DNA from 2 places in the Lysinibacillus sp. HST-98 genome. Region 1 is predicted to be linked to the other one. Evidence: riboswitches for the same ligand, from Rfam matches in the RefSeq annotation. Region 1 holds a riboswitch; the other holds the start of a gene.

Evidence for each region. A riboswitch is a leader RNA that binds a small molecule or an ion and turns the genes downstream of it on or off. The one in region 1 is predicted to bind FMN.
Region 2: linked by a shared signal. The riboswitch ahead of JIN86_RS07215 (ECF transporter S component) and the one ahead of ribE (riboflavin synthase) in region 1 are both predicted to bind FMN.

Annotation. Positions count from the first base shown of each region.
Region 1 covers NZ_JAENHX010000002.1:52,307-56,744, forward strand. Annotated here, with positions in the region: gene JIN86_RS05755 (spore germination protein) at 1-392, opposite strand, end outside; gene ribH (6,7-dimethyl-8-ribityllumazine synthase) at 531-1,013, opposite strand; gene ribB (3,4-dihydroxy-2-butanone-4-phosphate synthase) at 1,029-1,658, opposite strand; gene ribE (riboflavin synthase) at 1,683-2,321, opposite strand; FMN riboswitch at 2,528-2,653, opposite strand; FMN riboswitch at 2,770-2,895, opposite strand; gene JIN86_RS05775 (YibE/F family protein) at 3,116-4,240, shown strand; gene JIN86_RS05780 (YibE/F family protein) at 4,237-4,438, shown strand, end outside.
Region 2 covers NZ_JAENHX010000002.1:316,790-321,227, forward strand. Annotated here, with positions in the region: gene JIN86_RS07205 (STAS domain-containing protein) at 1-215, shown strand, start outside; gene JIN86_RS07210 (sodium-dependent transporter) at 271-1,617, opposite strand; gene JIN86_RS07215 (ECF transporter S component) at 1,838-2,425, opposite strand; FMN riboswitch at 2,643-2,828, opposite strand; gene JIN86_RS07220 (hypothetical protein) at 2,972-4,258, opposite strand; gene sigX (RNA polymerase sigma factor SigX) at 4,255-4,438, opposite strand, start outside.

The DNA.
Region 1 (4,438 bases):
GGTCCCTTTACTACTAGTTCTAATGTTGTTTCCCCGGGCTCTCGATTGGGTCTTTTTGAAATATCACTAGAATAAAGTAATTGATTTTCTTCAAAATACAATAAGACATGTCCTTTATAGACCCTAGTTACCGCATCCTCTTTCGATAAAATCTTTTGTAAATAGGGAATGTGTAAATGCTGTTCGATTTCTTCCTCTAGCATGTCCTCAGTGACATTGCTTAACAAAGATTGAACACGTTGAACAACCACAGTTTGAAGAATTTGCTCATTGACCATTGCATCACAAGTTATCAAATGTACTGTATATTGCTGAAAATTATATTGTTGGAAAATCACATCAGCAGAGCGTTGAAATAGTGATTTCAACATTTTCAAATTAATTTGTTCCATTGATGAAATACTTCTCATCTCCTACTGAGCCAGCTCAAGATTAGTACATTTATGAAAACAATCACATTCAATAAATACACTTAAGCATATTTTTCCCATGGTTGTTCAAAATATTCAAAGAAACAAATGTTGTGACGACTATTCAAATTGTCCTGAACCAATCATTTTCTTTAGATTTGCCATCTCAATTGCAGACATTGCCGCATCATAGCCTTTATTACCAGATTTCGTTCCTGCACGTTCAATTGCCTGTTCAATATTTTCGGTAGTAACAATTCCAAAAATAACAGGTACATTCGTTGACAATGACACATTGGCAATGCCTTTTGCAGATTCATTACAAACATAGTCATAGTGTGTTGTAGAGCCACGAATAACAGTACCTAAACCAATAATGGCATCATATTTCTTTGTTTCTGCCAGTTGTTTTGCCATAAAAGGAACTTCAAAAGCCCCTGGTACCCATGCAACATCAATAAATGCAGGATCAACCCCATGACGAGTTAAACCATCCATTGCCCCATCCAATAATTTGCTAGTAATGAACTCATTAAAACGACCCACTACTACTGCAATTTTCAAATCCGTTCCAATTAATTGTGCTTCAAATGTTTGACCCATTGTTTTTTCTCCTTTTTACATAGAAATTTTAGATTTATTAGTGGATAATTGTTTACGATATGCAACCAATGCTTCTATCGATATCATTTTTAAGCCATGATGTGCAGCGAACTTTGTCAGTTCTTCAAACCGAAGCATGTGCCCATCATCCCCCATAATTTCGCAAATAACACCTGCTGGTACACTATCACAAAGCTTCGCTAGATCAATCGTCGCCTCTGTGTGCCCTCTCCGTTGCAGCACTCCTTGCTCTTTCGCAATCAACGGAAAAATATGGCCTGGTCGACGAAAATCAGTCGGCTTAGCTTGCTTTTCTATCATCCTTTGTATCGTTAGCGCACGCTCAAAGGCGCTAATCCCTGTCGTTGTTTCTACATGGTCGATGCTTATCGTAAATGCGGTTTGATGGTTATCCGTATTGTGCTGAACCATTGGATATAAATCTAGCTTTTGTGCAAGCTGCTGCGAAATCGGCGTACAAATTAAACCTCTACCATTGGTTGCCATAAAGTTGATTGTTGCTGGTGTGATGAATTCAGCGAGTGCCAGAAGATCTCCTTCATTTTCTCGATCCTCATCATCAACCACCACAATCATATTGCCGTGCCTTAAATCCTCTATGGCTTCTTCAATTGAATGTAGCATGATGATCAACTCCTATTCTATGATTTAAAAACCATGTTGTGCTAAATAATCTCTTGTAATAGCTGGCGTTGTTTGCCCTTTTTTTAATTGCCCTATAATGTATTTTCCGACTAAATCGGTTTCAATATTAACGATTGCTCCAACCCTCTTCAAACCTAAAACGGTTTCTTTGTAAGTATGAGGAATGAGCGAAATCGTGACACTATTGGCTTCAACATGAAAAAGGGTTAAGCTTGTGCCATCAATTGTTATGGAACCCTTTGGAATACAAAAGTTGGTTAGTTCCTCAGACATTTCGATATCAATATAAACGGCGTTTGCCACTGGACGTTTTCGCAAAATTTTGCCGACTCCATCAACATGACCAGCAACAAAATGACCTCCAAATCGTCCATTAGCAGGCATGGCCCGCTCCAAATTAACAGAATCACCTATTGCCAGCTGCTGTAAATTTGTTGCTTTGACTGTTTCAGGCATAACATCCATCGTAAGCTGCTGTTGTGTGAAATGGGTCACCGTTAAACAAACTCCATTGACCGCTATACTGTCACCAAGCTTGACATCCTCCGTTATCTTGGCTGATTGAATCGTAATTTTCATACTGTTCCGATCGCTTTGCACGGCTTTTATGATACCAATATCCTCTACAAGTCCAGTAAACATTCCATCACCTACTCTACTTTATTAGCACTTCTATTCTTTACTTTTAAAGTTGATCCACCTTTTTTTGTGCCTTATCCTTATCCTTCTCCCTTCTCTCGTTAACAATATAAAAATAAAAACCCCTTTACATCAAAGGGGTTTTGGGAGTATAAGACATCAACAAATAAGCCTATTTGAAAACAATTTTTTCATAGACTGTTATCTCATTCGTTCTTCTCCCATCCAGACTATCACTGTCGGTTTTGGATTTGCACCAAATCAGCTTGCGCTCACGGACTTTGAATTGCTTCATCACCGCCGATTGGGAATTTCACCCTACCCCGAAGAACATCTTCTATTCGATTGTAGCTAAATAAAAAAACTTCCCACAAGGTGATTGGGAAGTTTTGTAATAAATGCATAGTCAAATAAACCTTCTAAATTAGAATCAATTTAAAAAGTTCGCATTTTTACCCTTCTCCCATCCAGACTGTAACTGTCGGTTTTGGATTTGCACCAAATCAGCTTGCGCTCACGGACTTTGAATTGCTTCATCACCGCCGATCGGGAATTTCACCCTACCCCGAAGAATATTTTTATTTAGCTAGTCTTACGATAACACTATTTTATTATATTATCCATCCTTCTTTTTAAATTTTTTTGGAAGCATAAATTTTAAACAGCTCTGACGAGACTTAAAAAATGTAAAAGATGTTATTAAAATGATGACATTTAACCTGTTAATGGAACTTCTTAATCAAAAAAACGTTCCTTTACAAGTGACTATTCAGTGTAGCCGTTTGGAGGTCATTTACTTGACATTTTTAAAAAATATACCTTTTAAACAAGCTATTTTCTATGCCCTATTAGCATTCTGTTGTGGGGTTTCGATTGTTTTCGTACATCATAATGAACAATTTTATGATCGACCGATAGCGAAAATAACGCAAGTGGATGTAACAAAATCAGAACCAATGACAGACATGTATGAAAATAGGGATTTTTTATTTACACAGGAAATTATGGCCATTATCAAAAATGGTCAGCATAAGGGGCAATCCATTCATTTGACGAATGACTATTCTTCGTCTGGTGCTTTTGATCAAGAATACCATGTAGGCAATGAAATCTTTGTCACGCTAGATGGTCGCACAGCACAATCAGTTTTAACAGGAACCATTGTCGATTTAAAACGTGATCAAACCATGGTAATGATTGCATGGATTTTTATTTTTGCCCTACTTATTATAGGTAAAAGACAAGGCTTATTTTCTATCATTAGCCTGGTGGTCAATGCTGTGATTTTATCATTCGCATTAGATCTTTATGTGAAGCATGGGGGCGTAAGCCTATTAGTAGTCAGCGGCATTTGTGCGGTGCTATTTACAATTATCTCGCTACTACTTATTAGTGGATTAAATACAAAAACATATGTAGCCATCGTGTCCACACTTTTAGGCACTATTCTAGCGCTTATCATAAGCTCTATTGTAATGTGGTTGACAGGTGAAAATGGTCTTCGTTATGAAGAAATGCAATTTTTAACGCGTCCCTATCGTACCGTCTTTATGGCAGGTTTATTTATTGGCTCACTCGGGGCAGTAATGGATGTTTCTATTACAATGGCTTCCTCGATTTTTGCTTTATACGAGCAAGATCCTACGATCCCTGTCAAAGCACTTAAATCTTCGGGACATGAAATCGGTAAAGATATCATGGGTACTATTACAAGTATTTTATTCTTTGCCTACCTTTGCGGCTCCATACCTATGATTATTCTCTATTTAAAAAATTCTTCCACATTAGGGCTTACATTGTCCTTAAATCTTTCTTTAGAATTAGCCCGTGCCTTAGCAGGGGGTATTGGTGTTGTCCTTACGATTCCTATTAGTCTGTATACCGCTATATTTTTCATTAATCGAAAGAGGGTTCGAGAATGAATGTTGTCGTCTTATTAGCAGTTATATTGTGCGTGTTAATGGTTCTAGTCGGCGGTAGACAGGGGATACGCTCATTTCTTTCTTTATTCCTAAACTTTGGTGTACTCTTTGTCACCATTTTTTTAATGACAAACCCTAAAAATAGCCCTATCATCTTGACGTTTATTGCCTGTACGATCATTAGCTGTATTAGCCTTT
Region 2 (4,438 bases), 260 kb from region 1:
TTGATAGTACTGGATTCGGTATGATCGTTAATTTCGCTAAGAAGGTGTCTGTAAAAGATAAGAAAATCGCCATTATTGTCGTCGATGATTTCATTCGCAACTTATTCGCTATTTCACAGGTTGATAAAGTATTCCCTATTGCCGAAAGTGAAGAACAAGCAAGGAAGATTATTAAAGAAGATTGGCTAGGTGAGCTATCACTTAACGACTATTAATTTTTGTTATACTAATAAAAAGGTGTATTCCGTCTAATAGGAATACACCTTTTCTTTAATACTGCAGTAGCATATTAACAAACACAACTAGAATGATAAACGGGACAACAACTAACATTAACATACGATATGTCGAGTAATAGCCTTGTCCCATTTGACTACCCGTTAGCAATTCTCTCTTCACAAATTCTTTATCTACTACATAGGCAATAAAAATAGCAATGAATAAATTCCCTAGTGGAAGCATGATATTTGACACTAAAAAATCGGTTGCATCAAAGATACTTTTCTCGAAAATCATTATATCCGATAAAACACTCGAAGAAAGTGCTGCTGGAATAGCTGCAATAAATACGACTATACCAAGTATAAGCGTCCACATTGGACGGGATTTCTGACTATGCTCCATAAATGCCGCGACGATAATCTCATATAAACTAAATGATGACGTTAATGTAGCAAATAAAAATAGCAATAAAAACATAGCTAAAAACACTTCACCGAATGGCATTTGACTAAAAGCTGTTGGTAGCACCATAAATAGCAAACCCGGACCCGCTGCTGGCTCTAAATCAAAGGCGAACACAACAGGGAAAATTGCTAAACCTGCTAAAAATGAAACAAGCACGGTTAACAGCACTACAGAACCTGCTGAATTCGGAAGACTGACATCTTTTTTTAGATAAGAGCTATATGTAACTAGACAAGAAAAGCCAACTGCTAACCCAAAGAACGATTGCCCGAGGGCTTCTAATAATGCCTTACCCGTAATATTCGAGAAATCAGGCCATAAGAAGAATTTTACCCCTTCCATTGCCCCATCTAATGTAACAGCACGCACAACAAGGACAATGAACATTATGAAAAGTAACGGCATCATCCATTTATTGGCCTTTTCAATCCCATTTTGTACACCTAATGAAATCACAAGTACGTTGACCAATGTAAACAACACTAGACCAACTAGCGTAATCCATGGCGTGCCTATAATTTTTCCAAATAATTCAGCTGGATCTACTGCTGGATCAATTACCGCGCCAGCTACACCTAGCCCGCTATAAATAAAGATCCAACCTCCGACTACGCTATAAAAAGTTAATAATAAAAAACAGCCTAGCACGCCCATTCGACCAATCCAAGCCCAGCCTGGCTTAGTTGGAGCAATTTTTTTATACGCTGTTACAGCCTCGGATTGTGTACCACGTCCTAACACATACTCGGACAATAACATTGGTAGTCCTATTAACAAGGTAAATAACACAAAGATAAGGAAAAATGCTCCTCCACCACTTTGTCCTGTTACATAGGGCAGTTTCCAAATTGCCCCTAGTCCGATCGCCGCACCAGCTGATGCTAAAATAAAACCTAATTTACTAGACCATTGTCCTTTTTTTCCACTCATCTCTTCAAACTCCTCAAACATTCTAAACTCTTCTCTATTTTACATGAAAATGTAGCTTTCGACTAGGTTATAATTATAAAGTACTAGTTAACTATTTTACCCTATTACTTTTTTCTGTATTTATCCGTTAGTTTTGTTCTTTCTATTCTTCACACTTTTTCCTATCTATTGTTCCTTCCAATAAAAAAACCTCAGGTATATGACCCGAGGTTAGTAAAAATTATTTTGTTATATAGATAGAACGCTGGCGGTCGATCCATTTGCGCATTGTTGTAAATAAAAACGCCATAATAGCCGTTAATAAAATACCTTTCACAATGTTAAATGGTAAAATCCCAGCGATAATCATTTTATAAAGTGAGTCACCTACAACAGGTTCCATTCCTAAGAAGTATGTGTACATCGGTAAAAATACTGCGTAGTTTAAAATACTCATCCCTACTGCCATTACGACTGTTCCTGTCGCTAAACCTCCAACAAGACCAGCAATTGTTTTAAAGCGATTAAAAATAAGGCTTACTGGTAAAATAAATAAAATACCTGTTGCAAAGTTGGCCATATGACCTACTGGCACACCTGTTGGCGTTCCAGAGAAAATCCAATCCAATACATTTTTAAATAATTCTACTAAAATACCAGCTACAGGCCCCATTGTGATGGCTGCTATTAATGCAGGCATATCACTAAAGTCCACTTCCAAAAATGCTGGGAATGGTGGAATTGGGAAATTAAAAAGCATTAATAAAAACGAAATACTGCTCAGCATACCAATCGTAATAAACGATTGGAGTTTAACATTTTTCTTCATAGAAAACTCTCTCCTCTTTGCTGATTCAATCTCGCAAGAAGAAAGGTGACGATCTTTCAATTGTTAGCACGAAAAAACCCTTATGCATGAAGAGCACAAGGGAGAAAGGCATGACGAATAAGCGTCAATTTAAACTATTTTTGAGCACCGTTTAAAAAGCCATACAAAAAAAGCGCTCGGTCATAGTTTATTTCATAACAATGAATGACGATCGTACCTCCATCTTCTCCCATCCAGACTTTAACTGTCGGCCTCGGAATCACACCAAGTCAGCCATGCAAATAAATTTGCACAGGTCGCGGGCTGAAGAGCGAAGCATAAACCATTCGAGTTAATGGAAACATTAACGGTTCACCACTCTATTACCGCCGGTCGGGATTTTCACCCTGCCCCGAAGATGAATCATATTATTTTATACTACAACCTTACTATAATTAATTATTAAGAAAAAGTAAATAGTTCTGCTTAAAAAAATCCGATTAGATTTGTATGTATTATAAAAATGGAGCATTCCATGTTACAGGGATGCTCCATTTTTGATTCTGACTAAGGCATATATTGTTTATTTGGCCCCACAGGCTTTGGCAAATACGTTTTTAAATCGAATCCTTCCCAGCTTTCTTGGACCACATTATCTAAGCGTAATTGTTGGTCAAAGCTAGCAGCAGTTAACATCATAGCTTCAATCAATTGGGTAGCGCGAATTGGCTCCATCGATGCTAAATCTAAGGGAATGTCGAATGTTACGACTACACCTTCCGCTTCCTCTTTCACGGTATATGTTACGTTTTCAGGAACCACTGTTACATAAACATCATCATTTTTGTTTTTCATTAGTGTAAGTGCCTCTGTAACATTAGCAAATGTTTGACGGAAATCTGGCGACAGATATTCTGCCCCATTACCATCTTGGTATAAATAATAATTAAAATGCTTAGCGTTTGTTAATGACATGGCTTGACTTGGCTCACCCTCTTGAGAAAACGCATAAGGTGTGCCATCTTCATTTTGAATCTCAACTTCCGTATATTCAGAATCCGAGAAGGTATCCTCTAAAGTCCCTTTGTATTCATTAACGGTAGCTGATGCAACATCATAGTCATTGTCCTTTGGTAAAACGTGGACAAGCTTGTCTTCCTTCTCCTTCAGTTCACCTTTAAAAGGATGATATTCCGTAAACCCTTTGGCTTCTTCATCTATTTGAGGAGCATATTTTTCATACATCTGTAAGGTAGAAGGCTTTTCTGTTCCAAAATCAGTTGCTACACGCTCATTTGGTATCACATATGTCATCGGAACACTTTCTGCATCGCGTCCTGCCAAACCAATACGGAAAACGACAGCATCTTTCACATCTTCCTCATAGACAGACGACCGTAAAGATAACATACGCTCATGCTCCGATACAATACTGGATTGAAGTGCCTCATCCTGCGTTGCTGCCTCTTTAGCAGAACGATCTTCCTGTAAAGTAGCGTAATTAGCCTTTTCTGGCGTACTAGCGAGATCTTTTTGGCTAGCGCCATTATTCATGAACATGAAGCCAACGAGTACCGTTATCGCGAAAACTGCTGCTACACTCGGAAAAATCGGCATTTTCCGGAACTTTAAACGTGATGGTCGTTCATCTTGAATTAAAGGTTTACTTTCTGATTGTGCTTCTTCATTCTCTATAGGTTGTTGTATTGCTTCTTGAAGGTGACTATTATCCTGCAAGCGAGCATCTGCCATTAACCGATTTAATATTTCTTCTTTTGAACGGCGGTCAGAAAGCTTAGGGGCATTGTTCAAGACATGTTCAAGCTGTTCATCATCAAATGGCTTATGTGTCATTGCCGTTTCGCCTCCTGTTCTCTAATCGGCTGTAGCTGTTGCCTTAAAAATTTAATGGCTCGATGCTGGGTCGTTTTTACCTTAGCTTCTGTCCAATCTAGTATTTGCGCTGTTTCTGCAATCGATAAATCTTGAAAATAGCGCATAATAATGACCATTTTTTGGTCACCTGTACAGTTT